Regions from separate parts of the Paenibacillus sp. YAE3 genome, predicted to be linked through region 4. Evidence: predicted binding sites of a transcription regulator. Region 4 holds the regulator's gene; each other region holds the start of a gene.

Region 1 (4,678 bases), on a different contig from region 4:
TTCGGCGTCATGGCATTATGGATTTATGCCTTGTACCCGCTGTGGGAAGGTTCCGTTCATTGGCGGCCGTTGATGCTGCTGGTGTGGGCGCTGGTTTACACGCTGGCCGCATGGGGCAAATACATGAAGGAACAGCGTTCCCCCGTGTTCGTCTCCATCGCGACCGTCGCATGGTTCCTGTGGGCATTCGATATTTCGAACCAGCATTATGCGCCGGCTTCCGCGATCGTCATTGGAACCGCGGGCATCGTCCTAGGCATGGTGCTGAAAAGTTATATGCAGCAAATCACGGCAGCCATCGTATTGCTGTACGGCGCGGCGGGCACGCTGTTTTTGGCCATCCATCGCATCTTTTCCGCCGAAACCCTTTCCTGGCTCGTGCTGCTGGCCTCCCTTGCGGTTCTGTCGTACGCGCTGCGGCGTATGCCGCAACGGATGTTGTCCAACCGCTGGCCGGATATTCTCATGTGGATCGATGCCGGGCTTGCGATCATTTTTATGACCGAGGCGACCAACGTGCTGACCGGCGGGCTGACGAAAGACCTGCGGCATTTGGTTTTGTCCGCGGTGTGGGCGGTGTACGCCATCGCCGTCATCGTATGCGGCGTCTTGCTTCAGCGCCGGATGGTCCGGCTTGCCGGCATCGGCTTGCTGTTCCTCACGCTGGTCAAAGTCATCGTCGCCGACCTGCCGGACGTATCCGTTGCGGTCAGAGCCATTTTGTTCATCGGACTTGGCGCGATCGGCATCATCGTCTCCAGGCTCATGTACAAACGCAAACAGGTTCCGCCGCAATCGCCGCCTGATGATGCGACTGTGGAACGTTAATGCCGGTGCGTCGGTACCTGCCTGAACTTATACGAGAAATCGTTTATAGGATGTAAATGAAAACAAAGCAGCCGCGACCCCGTAACGGGAATGCGGCTGCTTTGTTTTCGTTCATCCCTGAATCCTTTAAGCCAGCAGCAGCCCGGCAAGCTCCCGGTAACTGCCTGCCGTATACTGCGGCTGATGTTCCGTTTCGGGCTCAACCTGCCTGTGGTTGAACCAGATCGCGGTCCAGCCCGCATCCAGCGCCCCGATCACGTCGTTTCGCCACGAATCGCCGATGTAGAAGCAGCGCGAAGGATCCGTCCCCGTTTGTTCATTGACGCGGGCAAACAGGCGCGGATCCGGTTTGTCGTAACCGACCGCCCCCGATACGAAAATATGGCCAGAAGGGATGGCGGCATCCAGCGCCAGCGCCTTGATTTTGGCCATCTGGTGCTCCGCCGGTCCGTTCGTGATCAGTCCGACGACATGACCGGCCGCCTGCAACTCGCCGATCAGCTCCGTTGCCCCCGGAAACGGGCGGATCCGGAACTGGCGCTCCAGGTATTGTTCCTGAATCCGGGCCGCCTCCCCATCCGTCACCGCGATCCCGAATTCCGCCAAAGCCAGTTTGGCCCTTTGGATCCTCATCTCCTGCAAATCCCGTTCCGCTCCGGCGGCATTGACCGCGCCATGGCTGGCGGAAAGCTTGTCGCTGTAATATCTGAATCGGTGATATACCGCTTCATACGGAAAGTCGTCTCCGGTGCCGAGCACATGCCGAAGCGCCTCCCTCAGCGGCTGCAAATGATCGTAAAGCGTATCATCCACGTCAAAAAATATCCCTTTTGCGTTCGTCCGTTTCTCTCCCATTGCGTTTCCTCTCCTATGGTCCGGATTGCAAAATCCTTATTGTGATGTTTGTTACGGCAAACGAATTTATGTCTATTTTAGCACATGATGCCGCGGTACAAGCGGGTTTCAGCGACCGCCGGACACGGGTAAAAAAACTTACCCCGGGCTTAAAACCCTTTCAATTGTGACAGAACTGGCACAACTGTTCCCCGCCCGTTCAATTTTGAACAAAAATGAAAATCGCCGAATTTAGCCTTTTTCAAAGCTTAATCGGATTTTTTGGCCTTTTTTCGTGAAGAATGTGAAGATTATCACAGAATAATTGTATTTTATTTACAATTATGTATTCTACTGTATTTGTTTTCTTTTTCACAAGTTACTATGCTATGGCTATAAGGATTCGCGAATTATCCAAACACTCAGCGATTAAGGCATGCTAGAAAGGAGTTTCCCGTGAAGAAAAAAAGATGGTTGTTTTCACTCATTTTTATTTCCGTCGTCATGCTGCTCAGCGGATGCGATACGAAACTGATGGTCCTGGATCCGAAAGGGCCGGTAGCGAAAACACAATCCAATACAATTATCTTCTCTATTCTGATGATGGCGCTCGTGTTAATCGTCGTGTACATCCTGTACATTTTCATGTTGACCAAATACCGGGCCAGCAAAACGCCGGACGATTATGAACCGCCTCATATGGAAGGAAGCAAATGGCTCGAATTTATCTGGACTGCCATTCCGATTATCATCGTAGCCATTTTGTCTGTCGTTACCGTACGTACGACTTATGCCGTAGAAAAGGTGCCGGCCGGCTATGAGGATCAAAAGCCGCTTGTCATCTACGCCTCCTCTTCCAACTGGAAATGGCACTTCAGCTATCCGGAGGAAGGCATCGAAACGGTAAACTACGTCAACATCCCTACGCACCGTCCGGTCGAGTTCCGTCTCTACTCGTACGGTCCGATTTCAAGCTTCTGGGTTCCGCAGCTCGGCGGACAGAAATACGCGATGAGCGACATGGTCACCAAGCTGAATCTCGTCGCCGAACATGAAGGTTCGTACATGGGTAAAAACTCGAACTTCTCCGGTAAAGGTTTCGCCCAAATGGAATTCGAGGTACTTGCCCAATCTCCTGCTGATTACACGAAATGGGTCAACGAGGTGCAGCAAACCGCTCCGAAACTGACCGAGCAGGAATTCAACTCCGTATTGCATACGGACTTCGTCGGACGCAAGTCTTACAGCTCCACGCACCTGAAATTCTCGCCTCCGCCTATGGATATGTCCGAACACGGCCATGGCGGGGACAATTCGACAGACAGCAAGGAATCCGGCAAGGATTCCGCGGATCATATGCAGGACATGGGTGACATGAAAGACATGAACGATCATTCTTCCATGGAACACGGTCACTAACATCATGGAGAAAGGAGAACAAACTGCATGAAATGGGACGAATTTTTTGTTACCGGCGAGCCGATGATCTACGCGGCCGATGTCAGCATCGTGCTCGTATCGCTCGCCATCGTGATCGGATTGACCTATTTCAAAAAATGGGGCTATCTGTGGCGTGAGTGGCTCACCACCGTGGACCACAAAAAAATCGGCATTATGTATATTTTGTCGGCGTTGATCATGCTGTTCCGCGGCGGCGTCGACGCCCTGTTGATGCGGGCGCAGCTCGCGACGCCGGACTCCAAATTTTTGGATGCCCAGCACTACAATGAGATATTTACGACGCACGGGGTTATCATGATTTTGTTCATGGCGATGCCGTTTGTCATCGGGATGATGAACGTGGTCGTTCCGCTGCAAATCGGGGCCCGCGACGTCGCTTTCCCTAGACTTAACGCCGTCAGCTTCTGGATGTTCTTTATGGGAGCGATGCTGTTTAACATTTCGTTTGTGATCGGGGGATCGCCGGATGCCGGCTGGTCCGCATACTTCCCGCTCGCAAGCCTTGAATTCAGCCCGACGGTAGGCAATAACTACTACTCGCTCGCGCTGCAAATATCCGGTATCGGTACGCTGATGACGGGCGTCAACTTTATCGTGACGATCCTGAAGATGCGTGCTCCAGGCATGAAACTGATGCGTATGCCGATGTTCACCTGGTCGGTACTCATTACGAACGTCATTATTTTGTTTGCTTTCCCTGTGCTCACCGTAGCGCTTGCCCTGATGATGTTCGACCGCGTGTTCGGAAGCCAGTTCTTTACGATGGCCAACGGCGGTATGGATATGCTCTGGGCCAACTTGTTCTGGGTTTGGGGACACCCTGAAGTATATATCGTTATCTTGCCTGCTTTCGGTATTTTCAGCGATATTATTTCCACGTTCTCGAAAAAGAATTTGTACGGCTACAAATCGATGGTTGTCAGCATGGTCGCCATCTCGGTCCTGTCCTTTCTCGTATGGGCGCACCACTTCTATACGATGGGCCAAGGCGCCATGGTCAACGGCTTTTTCTCCATCACGACGATGGCGATCGCGGTTCCGACCGGGGTCAAAATTTTCAACTGGCTGTTTACGCTCCGCAAAGGCAAAATCTCGTTCACGTCTCCGATGCTGTACGCGATGGGCTTTATCCCGATCTTTACGATCGGCGGCGTAACCGGCGTCATGCTTGCGATGGCAAGCGCCGACTATCAGTATCACAATACGATGTTCCTGGTGGCCCACTTCCACTATGTGCTTATTCCAGGTACGGTATTCGGGGTACTGGCCGGCATGCATTACTGGTTCCCTAAAATGTTCGGCTTCCGCCTGAACGAACGTCTGGCCAAAACGGCCTTCTGGCTGATCATCGTCGGCTTCAACGTGGCTTTCATGCCGCTGTTCTTCCTTGGACTTAACGGCATGACGCGCCGGATGTACACCTATTCGGCCAGCACCGGCTACGGTCCGCTGAACATGATCGCGACGATCGGCGCTCTCATTCTTGCGGTCGGCTTCGTGGTCCTGTGCTACAACTTCTTCTACAGCTTCCGCCACAGCCCACGCAACGAGGGCG
Region 2 (4,678 bases), on a different contig from region 4:
TTTCGAAGGTATCTTACTTGCGAATCGACAAATGTGTGTAATGGTTCTCAAAGAGCTGTTCCAAAACAAATCATTTCACGTTATGTTGGCAAAAGAACACATAACATTTAATAGTATTCGTTCCTCTATTGACCTTTCTGATACCGAAGAACAGATCAGCACAACCTGGGAGTGGGATAGAAGATCAACGGAAGAGAATCCACTCATGGAGTTCATCCATTCACATACCATTGAAGATATCATTCGTTTGGAAAAAGAGAGATTTAACGAGAGGATATTATTTTATAGACAAATCCTGCAAATGATGTTCATGGAGGATTTAGGCCCCGAGGATCCCGAATTTGCATCTATTCAGCGAATCATCCGTGCCATGGAATCCGCAGTTGAATATATTGACGATACGAAGGGGCCCGATTTCCCAAGCAATAGAAGAAGATTTTGATCTTGATTATTACCAATAGCATTGGTTATTTGTATATTTATAGTAATGAAATAAGTTGGGGGCGAAGCATGCATGGTTCTTGAAAAGGATCTTTTGCGTGCTTTTTTTTCGTGACTTTGAACGGAACCACATGCCGACTATTTATCTTGGAACTATGTCTGCATGATCATGAAATGAGGTCCATGAATAATCCGAGGCTACCATAAATGTTGAACCAGGCTGGATGCTTTGATCTGCGTTTTCAGTGACCTGGAACAAAGAACTGATGCAGACATGATCCGATGTTCATAACGCCAAGCGGCAGGATATGTTGATACTGTCGTTTTTTGTTATGCATATGCGTTATTACCCCGAAGAATTCAGGCAGAAGCTGGTGTTATGACCGGATTTATAGTTTGTGTGATATGATCGAACTTACTCGGGGCGATCCGCACAAACCGGACTTTGAAAAAGGATACGCCAGATTTTTTGGGATTTGCTCTTGTTGAATGAACGTTCAACCGATTACGTCAATACACACCTTTCATCTTTACCAGATGCTCCGTTTCCTGAATCAAATTACGCAGTGTTTCCAATGCCTTCTCTAAACCGGTTTGATCTTCCGTGACCAGGGTGATGATGTTATTGACTCTTTTGGAATATTGGCTTGGCACCGTGGAAAAAGAATCGGCGATGGCCGCAGCTCCTTTTTCGTTCATCCAATACGTTTCGTTCAGGGCAAACAAAACCTGATTCAAGCAGGAGACGGCCCTGAAACAGCATCCGGCGATATAAGATAAGTCTTTTTTAGGGATGCCTTTTTTTCCGATCTCCAGCGAAAAACTTGCTTCCCACAGAAATTTTTCGATGATCGCCTTTTGAAGCGCATGCGGGTAGGGGGTCATTCTGCTCTTCATTTCACCAACAAGTCCCGATGGATCCCATAACACCCTGCACAACGCTGCTTCAGCTGCATAAATCGCATTAAGGAATCCATGAGGATGCCCCGGCTGATAGTCGATCGTGAGATGTCCGGCGTGGCACTGCTCAATGACTTGGGACACTTTGCTGAGGTCACGGTATAAAAAATCAACCGGCATTTGCTTCACCTGCAGCCAGCCGCCGCCATTGATCCAGGATCCCCAACCGCCGATGTCCGTCATGACGTTGTCTCGATGATCGTCGTCCAAAGCCGAGGCTGCGCGGCGCAGTTGGGCAAGGTCCAGCCCTTTGTCTTGATCATAATAAATGCCGATATCGATATCGGAGCCGGGATGATGCGTTCCCTTCGCTCTTGAACTGCCCAATACCAGGGCTTGCACGCCGTCGACTTGCTTCAGAACGTCTACGAGTTTTGAAATGATCGCTTGCGCATCCATGCTTTTTCACTCCGCTTCCAAGTTTGAGTTTATCTCATCATAAACGATTTGGCTCTTTAGCGAATAGGGAGTAGATCGTTTGAAAAATCTGGTCCGCCTCAGCCTCCCAATATTAAAAATTCCTCAAAATTTTTCTTTTCCCAAATTTGAACCTTTTCCCATGTCTGTGATCTTTGATACATCCAAATCCTTGAAAATCAGCTACGCTTAACATGTAATAGATTTCACAATGTTGCACAGGAGGCGTGGCAATGCGAAAAAGATTGGTGATGATTGGCAACGGAATGGCGGGAGCACGGTGCATCGAGGAGATCCTTCGCCGCGACCGCGAGCGCTATGATGTGACGATGATTGGAGACGAACCTTATCCGAACTACAACCGCATCATGTTGTCCCCTGTGCTGCAGGGCAAAACGACGTTCGAGGAAATTACGATCAACGATTGGGATTGGTATCAATCCAATGACATACATTTGCTGGCGAATGAGCGCGTGGTGGCGATCGACCGGGAAGCAAAACAAGTCACGACGGATCGGGGAAGCGTGGTGCCTTATGACGAGCTGATTATCGCGACGGGGTCAAGCGCGTTTATTCTGCCGGTACCGGGGCATACGCTCGACGGCGTGATCGGCTTCCGCACGATTGACGACACCAAAATGATGCTGGAAGCGGCCAAACGCTACAGAAAGGCGGTCGTTATCGGGGGCGGACTGTTGGGCCTGGAAGCGGCGCGCGGGCTGATGAACCAAGGGATGGACGTGCATGTCGTGCATTTGCTGCCGTACTTGATGGAGATGCAGCTGGACCCGGCAGCCGCGAAGCTGCTGCAGCGGGACTTGGAAGCCCAGGGCATGAAGTTCCTGATGGAGAAAAAAACGACGGAAATCTACGGCGACAGCCGGGTACAAGGACTGCGATTCGAAGACGGCACCAGCGTCGAATGCGATCTTGTCGTGATGGCCGTCGGCATCCGGCCGAACGTCGCGTTGGCGCGCGAAGCGGGGCTGGCGGTGGGCCGGGGCATCCAGGTTAATGACGTCATGCAGACGTCGGACCCTTGCGTATATGCGGTCGGCGAATGCGCCGAACACCGCGGCATCGCTTATGGATTGGTGGCGCCGCTGTATGAGCAGGGCGTCGTGCTTGCAGACCATCTGACAGGCCGGCCGACGGAAGGGTACCATGGCAGCGTGCTGTCCACGCAGTTGAAGGTGGCGGGCTGCGACCTGTTCAGCGGCGGTGAAATTCATGCAGACGAAAATACGAAGGCAATCGTGGTGCAGGACGAATTTGCCGGAGCCTATAAAAAGGTGTTGGTCCGTGACGGAAAGGTCGTCGGGGTCGTTCTCTATGGGGATGTTTCGGACGGCAACCGGCTGTTCAACATGCTGAAAAAAGGAAGCGACATTCAGGAATATACGAGCGCATCGGTGCTGCACAAAGCCGGGGATGACGGGGGACTGGACGTGGCGGCGATCAGCGCGGACGAGACGATCTGCGGATGCAACGGCGTGACGAAAGGAAGAATCGTCGGTGCGATCCTCGAACATGGATTAACGACCTTCGATGAAGTCAAATCCTTGACGAAAGCCGGCGGCTCGTGCGGCAAATGCCGCGGCATGGTCGAAGCGATCCTCGCGCATACGCTTGGCGACAAATTCGATGCCTCGGCGCAAAAAGCGGCCGGCATGTGCGGCTGCACGACGTTGTCCCGCGACGAGGTCGTCGCCGCGATCAAGGAGAAAGGGCTGCAGTCGCCAAGGGAAGTGCGCATCGTGCTTGGGTTTGCGCATGAGGAAGGCTGCTCCAAATGCCGTCCGGCGTTGAACTACTACCTGCGGATGCTGCGTCCCGAGACGTATGCCGACGACAAGGCTTCCCGGTACGTGAACGAGCGGATGGAAGGCAACATCCAGAAGGACGGCACCTTCTCCGTCATTCCGCGGATGTATGGAGGCACGACGACGCCGGAGGATCTGATCCGCATCGGCGAAGTGGCGAAAAAATACGAGGTGCCGCTGGTGAAAATCACGGGGGCCAGCCGCATCGGCCTGTACGGCGTGAAAAAAGAGGATGTCCCTAAAGTGTGGGAAGAGCTGGAGATGCGTTCGGGGTATGCCTACTCGAAATCGCTGCGGAACGTGAAGTCGTGCGTCGGCTCGAGATTTTGCCGCTTCGGCACGCAGGATTCGCTGGGGCTCGGCATCCGGCTCGAGCAGGAGATCGAGATGGTCGACACGCCGCACAAAATGAAAATGGGCGTCACCGGCTGCCCGCGGAACTGCGCTGAGGTGCTCACCAAAGATTTTGGCGTGGTGTGCGTGGAAAACGGATATCAGCTTTATTTTGGCGGCAACGGCGGCACCGAGGTCCGGGAATGCGACAGCCTGACGACGGTGGCAACAGAAGAGGATGTCATCAGGCTCGCCAAAGCTTACGTGCAGCTCTACCGGGAAACGGGCATCTACGGCGAACGCACGGCCCCTTGGGTGAACCGGATGGGCGCGGATTGGGTGCGCCAAATGCTGGCGGATGAAGCGGAGGTCGAAATTTTGGTCGGTCGCTTCGAAGCGGCGAAAAGCACGTACCGCGAAGCCTGGAAAGCCGCGCTCGACAACGAGGAACGCCGCAGCATGTACACGGTGGAAAAACCATAACGGGGAGGGAACCGCATGAGCGCTACAAAGGAACTGGTGAAAGTGATGAAGCTGGAGGACCTGAAGCCGCTGATCGGCAAGGAGGTCCAGGTGCGGGACGAAACGATCGCATTATTCCGGCTGTCAAACGGCGAGGTGCGCGCCGTAGGCAACCGGTGCCCGCACAAAAACGGGCCGCTGGCCGAGGGAATCGTGTCGGGCGAGTACGTATTTTGCCCGCT
Region 3 (4,678 bases), on a different contig from region 4:
GGTATTCAAAGGCGACCCCCCGCCCGATGAGCGCAAGCAGGAGCAGGACAAGCGGCGTATAAAATCCGCTGAACAGCGTGGCGTACCAGTTCGGAAATGCCGCGAACATCGCGCCTCCGGCCGTCAGCAGCCACACCTCGTTGGCATCCCAGAACGGGCCGATGGAATTGATCAGCACCCGGCGTTCGGTATCGGTTTTCGCCAAAATGCCCGTCGACATCCCGATGCCGAAATCAAAACCTTCGAGGAAAAAGAACCCCGTAAACAGCACCGCGACGAGCACGAACCACAGCTCATTAAGAGATAGCATGGCGGTATTCCTCCTTATCGAATGGATCGCTGGACGTTTCCGCCTGCGTTTCGGCGGCATACGGTCCCTTTTGGATAACGCGGATAAACAGGTAGGCCATCACGACGGCCAGTATGGCATAAATGGCTACGAAGGCGATCAACGAAAACAGCACTTGGCCCGCGGTTACGCTCGGGGACACGCCGTCGGCGGTCGTCATCAGTCCGAACACGGTCCATGGCTGGCGTCCGATTTCCGTCATGATCCAGCCCGACGTATTGGCGATGATCGGCAGCGAAATCGCAAAAACCATCAGGCGCATAAACCATTTGTTGCCGTTTTCCAATCTTTTGCGCGCCGCCAAGTATACCCCGTACATGCTGAGCAGAATGAGCAGCGTACCGCTCGCCACCATGATCCGGAAGCTCCAGAAGGTCGTGCGCACCGGAGGAATATAATCGCCCGGGCCGTATTGCTGCTCATATTGCGCTTGAAGCTCTTTCATGCCCTGCACTTCGCCCGAAAACTTGCTGTAAGACAAAAAGCTGAGCAGGTAAGGGATCTGGAACTCCCCGGTATTTCGCTGGTTTTCCGTATCGATGAACGCCGTCACCGTCCAAGGCGCCGGGTCGCCGCTGTTTTCCCACAGCGCTTCGGTTGCAGCCATTTTCATCGGTTGGGTTTTGACCAGATATTGGGCCTGCTGGTGACCGACAAGCGCCACGCCGATCGAGGAAACAAGCCCGATGACGGTGGCGATCACAAACGATTTTTTGAAGAACTGCACGTCTTGTTTCTTGAGCAGCTTATACGCGCTGACCCCGGCAATGAGGAATGCGCCCGTCATAAACGCGGCCAATATCGTATGCGGGAACTCCAGCAGCAGCTGGCCGTTCGTGATCAGCGCCAAAAAGTCGTTCATTTCGGCCCGGCCGTTGTTGATCGTAAAACCGACGGGACGCTGCATGAAAGAGTTCGCCGCCAAAATCCAAAACGCGGACAGGATCGTCCCGATGGCAACCAGCCAAATGCACAGCGCATGCACTTTTTTCGAAAGCCGTTCCCAGCCGAAAATCCAAAGTCCGATAAACGTCGATTCCATAAAAAAGGCAAGCAGCGCCTCTACCGCCAGCGGAGCGCCAAATACGTCGCCGACGAACCGGGAATACGCCGACCAGTTCATGCCGAACTGGAATTCCTGCAGAATGCCCGTCACGACGCCGATCGCGAAGTTGATCAGGAACAGCTTGCCCCAGAACTTCGCCATCCGTTTGTACTCTTCTTTGCCTTTGACGACGTACATCGTCTCCATGATGGCGATCGTAAACGCCAGGCCGATGGACACGGGCACGAAGAAAAAGTGAAAAATCGTCGTTGCCGCAAACTGAATCCGCGACAGCATAATTACGTCCATTGTTCTTCCCTCTTTCTCATAGTTTTCAAGTTAGAACCCTTGGGCGATGGATTCGAATACCCCATCCTTTTGTTTTCCTCGGCATTTTGCAAAAACCCGGCTTTCGCGCTTCCGGGCTGCAAAATCCCCTTCTTCCTGTATTCTGGCAGAGCATCGGGATTCTAAATGTGATAAATGTCACAATCTTAGGTCCAAAAGCCCACTTATGTGAATTATGTCACAAAATATTAAAAATTTTAGGCATCGCCCCAAACAAAAGGGACCGTCCCAAGCCGCACGCGGCCCGAAAGCAGTCCCTTAATGGTTCGGATTTCCTCTATATCTTCTCGCCCGGACGGCGGGCGTTTCGCGCAAATTCCTGCTAGTCTCTTGCTACGTAATACTTGTTCGTCATGTACCAGGCATCGCCTTTGTCCGTAGCCACTTTGCCCTTCTTCTTGTCCAAAAACACGATCTCGTTGCATTTGGAACAATACCATTTGGTCGTGTAGTACTGGGAATAGGTCGTGTAAGTCGTGCCGCATTTGCAGTCGACTTTGAAGTACACGCGGTTCTCTTCATACGCTTTGGACAGCTGATCGGTATTATCCGATTCCGTGGGGCGGTTGCCTACGGGCTTGATGACTTCGGCGTAGTTGGAGAAACGGTTATGCACTTTGAAATCCGCGACCAGCTCTGGATTAAGGCCGAAAAACTCCTTGCCAATAGCTGTAATGAATTTCGCATCGGTGCGATAGCACTCGATCCATTCCTGAATTTGCTTATTCGATAAAGGTACAGTTCCTTTAATGCCACTATTCAAGGTGTAGGTCATGATGGTCAGGTTCTCATTGTCTTCATAGAACATTAATTCAGAAACCTCCTTATGATTTCATCTATTAATGTACTACTTCTTTGTACCATAATCAAAGTGTGAAATATAGGCAGGAAAGTGCAAATTTTTTTCGCCGGAGCAAGAACGGGTAATTTTACCTATTCAGGTACTTAAGACGCAGGCAGCTCGCGGAAAGCCAGCTTCCAAGCCAGGAGATTCAGAACGAGCAGAAGCAGCATATATAAATACTCGCCGTAAGGTAAAAATGTAAAGCCAAAATGCGCACCCGCGAAGACGCCGAGCAGCACTAAAAGCCCAAAAATGACGAACCCGCTGCCGGATTGCGAGCCTTGAAACGGCTGCGAAAACGGCAGTCCCTTCTCCAGCGCCATAAAGCTGACGACCGCGTAAAGCAGCACCCCGAGCAGAATGACGATGAGTTCCGGAATAATCCTTGCGCCGAAAATAATCAGAAAGATGACGGCCTGCAAAATAAACACCGGAGCAAACAGCCGGACGATCATGGCTTTCAGCGCGCCTTTGTAGACGGGCGCGGTATCCGTCAGCGGCGCGGTTCGGTAGATCCAGGCCCCTTTATAGTTGCCCGAATATTTGAGCATCATGATGATGCTCGGGATCATCAGCGCGCAGAAGTACAGGAACAGGAACCCTTTGCCCGTCCTCATGGCGGCAAAACCGCCTTCCGAACGCAGCATGTTGAACATGAAAATGAACGGAAAGACGATCGAAAAGCCAAGCTGCGGATACACCTTGAGTTTAAAGTCCCGTTCCCGGCCCATCATGTCCCAGGAAAAGCGGAAAAAGAGCCTTTCGAGCTGCCCCCGGCAAAAGAGCTTGCCCAGACCTTCCTGCAGGCGGAAACCTCCCGACTTGCCCCGCCCGTGATGGCTGGCGAGCTTCTGCAAATTCCGTTCGAATGAAGGCATCAACAGCGAATACAACCCCCAGGCAGCCAATGTCCCGATGACCGAAAGGACGGAAAAGACGATAACCAGCGGCGACTTCCCTTCGCCAAGCAGCCATTCGAACGGGGAGGCGAACCAAGCCGGAAATATGAATATCTCCCACCATTGCGGCCTAAATGCGACCTTCAGATCGATGAAGTTAAACAATCTGGAGATAAACTGATAGCCCACCGTCATGACGATGGTCAGCCCGATCTGAACGTAATTGATGATGTCCTTCAGCTTCTCCCCGTCGAAAAAACGCAGTACAAGCCAGTAAAGCGCCGCCGTCAGCGCGACGATAAAAAAGTCCATCAGCACGATTTCCACAAGGAAAAGTAGAAAAAACAAGACGCCCTGCCTAAATAAACTGACCAAAAGCGGCACCACGGTCAACGATCCGGTCAACAGCAGCAGGTAAATCATCACGTGCAGCATCTTCGCCATACTGATCGTTCGGCGCTGCACCGGCTTGGAAAACAAAATGTTCCGGTCACGCACGTCCAGCATTACGGATGAAAAGTCAGAGATCATGGAAGTCGTGATCATGAACATTAGGATGCCGAACACCAGGCTCATCTGAAACATGTAATTCGTCTTCATAACGATAAACGGCACCAAGATGACACTGATAATGACGTAAAACCACAGCGACTTGATAAATTGGTTGGACTGCTTGTCAGGGTCAGCCGTTTTGGAGGATTTCTGAATAAGCGTCGGCACCCTGCGGCCGTCCATCAACAGCTTGACCTCCAATATGCGGCGCATCATTTCGTAGTCGACTCCCGATCTTTCAAACAGCCCCCGCAGCGGATCCAGAATTCGCAGCCATTTCACGCTACCCATCCGCTACACCTCCTGAACGATCGACACGAACGAAGACGCCACATCCTTGTATTCGTGAAATCCGGTCAAATCATTAAAAATTTGCTCCAACGACCGTTCATGCGACTGCTCCCGCAGCTCCTCGAAGCTGCCGTCGGCGACGATCTGCCCCCCGTTAAGCAGCAAAATGCGGCTGCTGATCTTCTCGACGACGTCCATAATATGCGAGGAATAAAAAATCGTTTTGCCTTCGGCAGCCAGCGCCGCCAAAATCTCTTTTACGATCATGACGCTGTTGGCGTCCAGCCCGCTCAGCGGCTCGTCGAGGAACAGGATGTCCGGGTTATGCAGCAGGCTGGAGATGAGAAGCA
Region 4 (4,678 bases):
TAAAATATTATCCTGCGCACGCCAAAGAACCCCATTTTCATGAGGTTCTTTTCCATTTATTAGCTAATGATTCGCATCAATGCGTTTAGACGGATTACCGGTTAGGCAGCGTAAACGGTCCCCCGATGCTTTGGCCGTCGCTGAACCGGTAGAATTGATAATAATAATGATCCTTGGACCAGTAAAAAAGCTGCCATGCGTATTCGCCGTTGTACATCCCGGGCACGGCCTTCAGCTTTTTGACGTCCGGAATTTCCTTCGTCGCTTTTTCCTTGATCTGATTTTCCGACATGCCGTTTGAGAGCAGCTCTTCATGCACCGCGCCCTCGCCCGATTTCACTTTGCCGTTTTCGTCCATCGTCACCCACACCATGATCGGACGGTTGTCTTTGTCCAACCCTTCGATCGCCCAGCAGATCGTATCCCATACCGATTTTTGGGCTTCGGTCACCTTCACGAGGCTTGTCTCCTGTTTGGCCTTCAGAATGGCCGCCGTCTCTTGCGCGCGGATATCCTGCGTTACGTATATGTAATAACGGTAAAGCCCGAACACGATCAGCAGAAACGCGACGATGCCGAGAAAAATCCATTTCTTTTTGTTCTTTAGCATAAGTTCCCCTATCTTTGGCCGTTCTTACCGGGACAAGAGACCTTCGAACGCGGCTTGGGCTTCCCGGCGGATGCGCTCTTCGTCCATCGTCAGGCACGCGCCATGCTTCACGATCTGCTTGCCGTCCACCCACACATGTTCGACGTCTTTGCCGCTAGCCGAGTAGATCGCGTGGGAAATCAGATCGGTATGCGGAAGAAAATGGGCTTGATCGGTATTTAGTGCGATAAAATCGGCTTTCATGCCCGGCGCAAGGGTACCGACGTCCTGCAGGAAAAGGGATTGCGCTCCGTATACCGTTCCCATTTTCAAGGCTTCGTAAGCCGGAACCGCCGTCGGGTCGCCGGACACCCCTTTGTGGATGAGCGCCGCAAGACGCATTTCCTCGAACATGTCCAAATTGTTGTTGCTGGCCGCGCCGTCGGTGCCGAGCGAGACCGTTACGCCCGCTTTGAGCAGATCCGTCACGCGGGCCACGCCGCTCGCCAGCTTCAGGTTGCTGCCCGGATTGTGGGACACGGCCACGTTGTTGCGCGCCAAAATGCCGATTTCTTCATCGGTCAAGTGAACGGCATGGGCGACCAGGGACGGTCTTGAAAATACGCCGAGCTTCTCCAAATGGGCGACCGGACGCAAGCCGTAATCCCGAACGTTTTGCTCGACCTCGGCAATCGTTTCGGACATATGGGTATGCATCGGCAAATCCAGGTCAAAGGCGGCCTGCACGAATTTCTCGATGAAATCCGGAGGACATGTATACGGCGCGTGCGGCGAAATCATCGTCGTGATCCGGCCGTCCGCTTTGCCGTTCCAATCGCGTGCGAACTGGATCGCCTCGTTCAGCTTGTGACGCTGAATGTCCTCGGAGCATAACCCGATGACGCCCCGCATCAGGGACGCGCGGATTCCCGACTCTTCTGTCACCTTGGCGACCTGGTCCATATGGTCATACATGTCCAGGAAGGTCGTCGTCCCGCCCTTGAGCATTTCCAGCACCGACAGCGCCGTTCCCCAATAGACGTCGGAGGAGGTAAACTTGGCTTCCATCGGCCACATTTTCTCCTGCAGCCAAATTTGCAGGGCCAGGTCGTCCCCGTACCCCCGCAGCAGCGACATCGCCGCATGCCCGTGCGTATTGATCAGACCGGGCATAAAAAACAGATGCGTGCCGTCGAATACGGGAACATCGTTTTCAAGCTCCGGCATTTCTTCCCCTATATAAGCAATGCGGTCGCCTTCGATGACCATGCAGCCCTGGATTACGGGCTTGTCTTTGTCAGGCACGGCAAAGCTGCCGTTTTTAATGATCCATTGGTTTGTCTTGTTCTCCGCCATCAGCTGAATCGTCCTTTCCGTTATTCAAATAATAAGCCAGGCTCAGCAGGTCCGTCGTGAAATCCGCCGCATGGATCCGGATGTTGGCCGGCGCCTTCAGAATGGTCGGCGCGAAGTTCAGGATCGCCTCGATCCCGGCGCCAATAAGCTGGTCGGCCACGTTCTGGGCCTCGACGGCGGGCACCGTAATGATGCCGATTCGGATATTCCGGTTTTTGATCGTATCCGTGATCTCTTCCATCGGCTGCACCGTCAGCGTATTGATTTTTTTGCCGATTTTTTTCGGATTTTCGTCGAAGACCGCCACGATTTTAATGTTTTCGCGCAGGTAAAAGTTGTAGTTGGAAAGCGCCTGTCCCAGGTTGCCGGCGCCCACCAGCACCGCGTTGATCTGCTGATCCAGGTTCAGGATGTGGCGGATTTTTTCGATCAGGTACGAAACGTCGTATCCGATCCCTTTCCGGCCGAAATCCCCGAAATACGCAAGATCCTTGCGGATTTGCGCCGGGTTCAGGTCCAGTCGCTGGCCAAGCTCCTGGGAGGAGACCGTCGCTACCTCCCGCTTGTGCAAATCATTCAAATAACGTAAATATACAGGCAATCTGCGGACGACCGCTTCGGAAATTTTCTCCGATTTCATGCATGTTCCCCCTATTTAACAGCTTAATTTCTATCGTTCGATCCTATGAAAAGGGTCATTTTAACCCTCTTGAAGCCATTCAGATATACGGGGAACCATTTTTTCCGTATTCATATGCTCCATCTTTGGCCCCGGCAAGGAATAGAGAAAATATTTCCCGTAGTAAGACTCGATTACGCGCGTATCGTAAACGATGACGATTCCGCGGTCATTCGCTGTACGAACCAAGCGGCCGAAGCCCTGCTTAAAGCGGATGACCGCCTGCGGCACGGAAAGCTTCATGAACGGATTTTTCTTCTGGCGCTGCAACAGTTCGGCTTTCGCTTCGTTCAGCGGGTGGTTCGGCGGCTGGAACGGAAGCCTTACGATCGCCAGGCAGGTCAACGCTTCGCCGGGGATATCGACTCCCTCCCAGAAGCTGCTCGTACCGAGCAGCACCGAAGCGCTGCTGTCTTGAAACCGGCGAATGAGCTTGGTGCGGCTGCCGCTGTCCACGCCTTGGCCGAGCACGGTGATATCGCTGCCCGCAAGGGCGTTTTTCAGCGGTTCATGCACCTGCCGGAGCATCCGGTACGAGGTGAACAGCACCAGCATTCGGCCATGGGTTGCGATCGCCGCGTCGGCCAGGGACCGCACGAGGGTGTCCACGAACACCGGATCGCCGACGCTTCCTTTTACGCTCGGGAAATCCCGCGGAATGACCAGCAATGCCTGGTCGCGGTATTTGAACGGGGAAGGAAGCTGCACGGATACCAGCCTGCCGCTCTCCTGGTCTTCCTGCAGACCAAGATTATCGATCATGTATTGGAAGGACTTGTCCACCGACAAAGTAGCCGACGTTAATATAACGCTTTTCTTTTTATCGAAAAACAACTCCTTGAGCTGTTTGCTGACGTCCACCGGAACCGCATACAGCTGAAGCGATTTGCTGCGGAAATGGCTGCTCGCCTCCATCCAATAAACGACGGTGGCATCGTCCAGATTCATGAACGTCCTCAGATCGTCCCGTTCGGCAGCCAGGTCCTTGAACAGGCCGCTAAGATCCGTTATCAGGCTGTCCGCGCTGTAATCGTCTTCGTTTTCCTTGTATTCGGCCAGCATTTTTTCGCCGCGGCGGACGATTTCGCTCATTTTCACATGGATCTGGTTCTCCATCGCCTTCAATGTTTCCCATTCCTGCGGCCATTTCGACGGCTGGAGCCTCAGCACATATTGCCCGGATTCTCCCGGCGCGGCGTCATTCCTTTCCGGCATCAGGGCGAACAGGGATTCGCTGAGCTTGTCCCAAGTTTCCTTGACGTCGACCAAATCTTCGCTGATGCGGTCGATCGCCGCGATCCAGTCGCCGGCCCGCTCCTGCCCGGACGACTGCAGTTGTTGGCGGAGGGCGATAAGCTGTCCGCTCCGCGCATCTTTGTACAGACGCGTAAGGGTGTGGACGACGCTGAAATATTTCATGTGCAGCCCCAGATGTTTGCCGGCAACGTCCTCCAAATGGTGGGCTTCGTCAATGACGAGGCGCTCATAGGACGGCAGCAGCTGATGACCCGCTTTAACGTCCGTGAACAGCTTGGAGTGGTTCGTAATGACGACGTCGGCGATGCCCGCCTCATGTTTCGCGCGGTGATAATAACATTTGCGGAACCACGGGCAGGCTCGGCCCAGGCAGGAATCCGAATCGCTGCTCACCGTTTCCCAGAAGTCGCCGCCCCTTCCCCCGAGATTCAGCTCCTCGTCGTCGCCGTTTTCGGTTTGCGCAAGCCATACGATCATCTGCGCAGCGGTAATCGTATCTTCCTTGGGATTAAAAAAGTCTCTTCTGTTTATTTTATGTTCAAATTTTCTCAAACACAAATAATGTTGTCTTCCCTTAAAGACCGCCGCCTTGAAAGGGAACGGCACAACCTGCGTCAACAAAGGCACGTCGCGCTCCCGCAGCTGCTCCTGAAGGTTGATCGTGTGCGTGCTGATCATCACCTTTTGCTGCTGCTTGACGCTTTGGTAAATGGAAGGAATAAGGTATCCCAGCGATTTGCCGGTGCCCGTTCCCGCCTCGATCAACAGATGCTTGTCCTCGTTCAGCGCGTTCATCA

The links. Region 4 encodes Rex, which represses fermentation and respiration genes when NADH is low (regulators of the CRP and FNR family bind a similar motif). Its sites were predicted from a motif close to TTGTGAAATATTTCACAA; they were not measured.
Region 1: a site for Rex is predicted at 1,965-1,982, ahead of qoxA (cytochrome aa3 quinol oxidase subunit II). Genes of this name have one in related genera too.
Region 2: a site for Rex is predicted at 2,013-2,030, ahead of nirB (nitrite reductase large subunit NirB). Genes of this name have one in related genera too.
Region 3: a site for Rex is predicted at 1,909-1,926, ahead of AC27KL_RS22390 (cytochrome ubiquinol oxidase subunit I). Genes of this name have one in related genera too.

The regions. Positions count from the first base shown of each region.
Region 1 is NZ_BAAIYF010000006.1:277,805-282,482, forward strand. Features, by position in the region: gene AC27KL_RS14045 (DUF2339 domain-containing protein) at 1-828, shown strand, start outside; gene AC27KL_RS14050 (HAD family hydrolase) at 955-1,683, opposite strand; gene qoxA (cytochrome aa3 quinol oxidase subunit II) at 2,119-3,081, shown strand; gene qoxB (cytochrome aa3 quinol oxidase subunit I) at 3,109-4,678, shown strand, end outside.
Region 2 is NZ_BAAIYF010000011.1:179,342-184,019, reverse strand. Features, by position in the region: gene AC27KL_RS21055 (hypothetical protein) at 1-442, shown strand, start outside; gene AC27KL_RS21050 (nucleotidyltransferase domain-containing protein) at 952-1,800, opposite strand; gene nirB (nitrite reductase large subunit NirB) at 2,052-4,457, shown strand; gene nirD (nitrite reductase small subunit NirD) at 4,473-4,678, shown strand, end outside.
Region 3 is NZ_BAAIYF010000013.1:48,287-52,964, forward strand. Features, by position in the region: gene cydB (cytochrome d ubiquinol oxidase subunit II) at 1-310, opposite strand, end outside; gene AC27KL_RS22390 (cytochrome ubiquinol oxidase subunit I) at 297-1,703, opposite strand; gene AC27KL_RS22395 (hypothetical protein) at 2,065-2,550, opposite strand; gene AC27KL_RS22400 (hypothetical protein) at 2,688-4,328, opposite strand; gene AC27KL_RS22405 (ABC transporter ATP-binding protein) at 4,332-4,678, opposite strand, start outside.
Region 4 is NZ_BAAIYF010000002.1:464,570-469,247, forward strand. Features, by position in the region: gene AC27KL_RS04955 (cell wall elongation regulator TseB-like domain-containing protein) at 95-610, opposite strand; gene AC27KL_RS04960 (amidohydrolase) at 635-1,945, opposite strand; gene AC27KL_RS04965 (redox-sensing transcriptional repressor Rex) at 1,911-2,585, opposite strand; gene dinG (ATP-dependent DNA helicase DinG) at 2,646-4,678, opposite strand, start outside.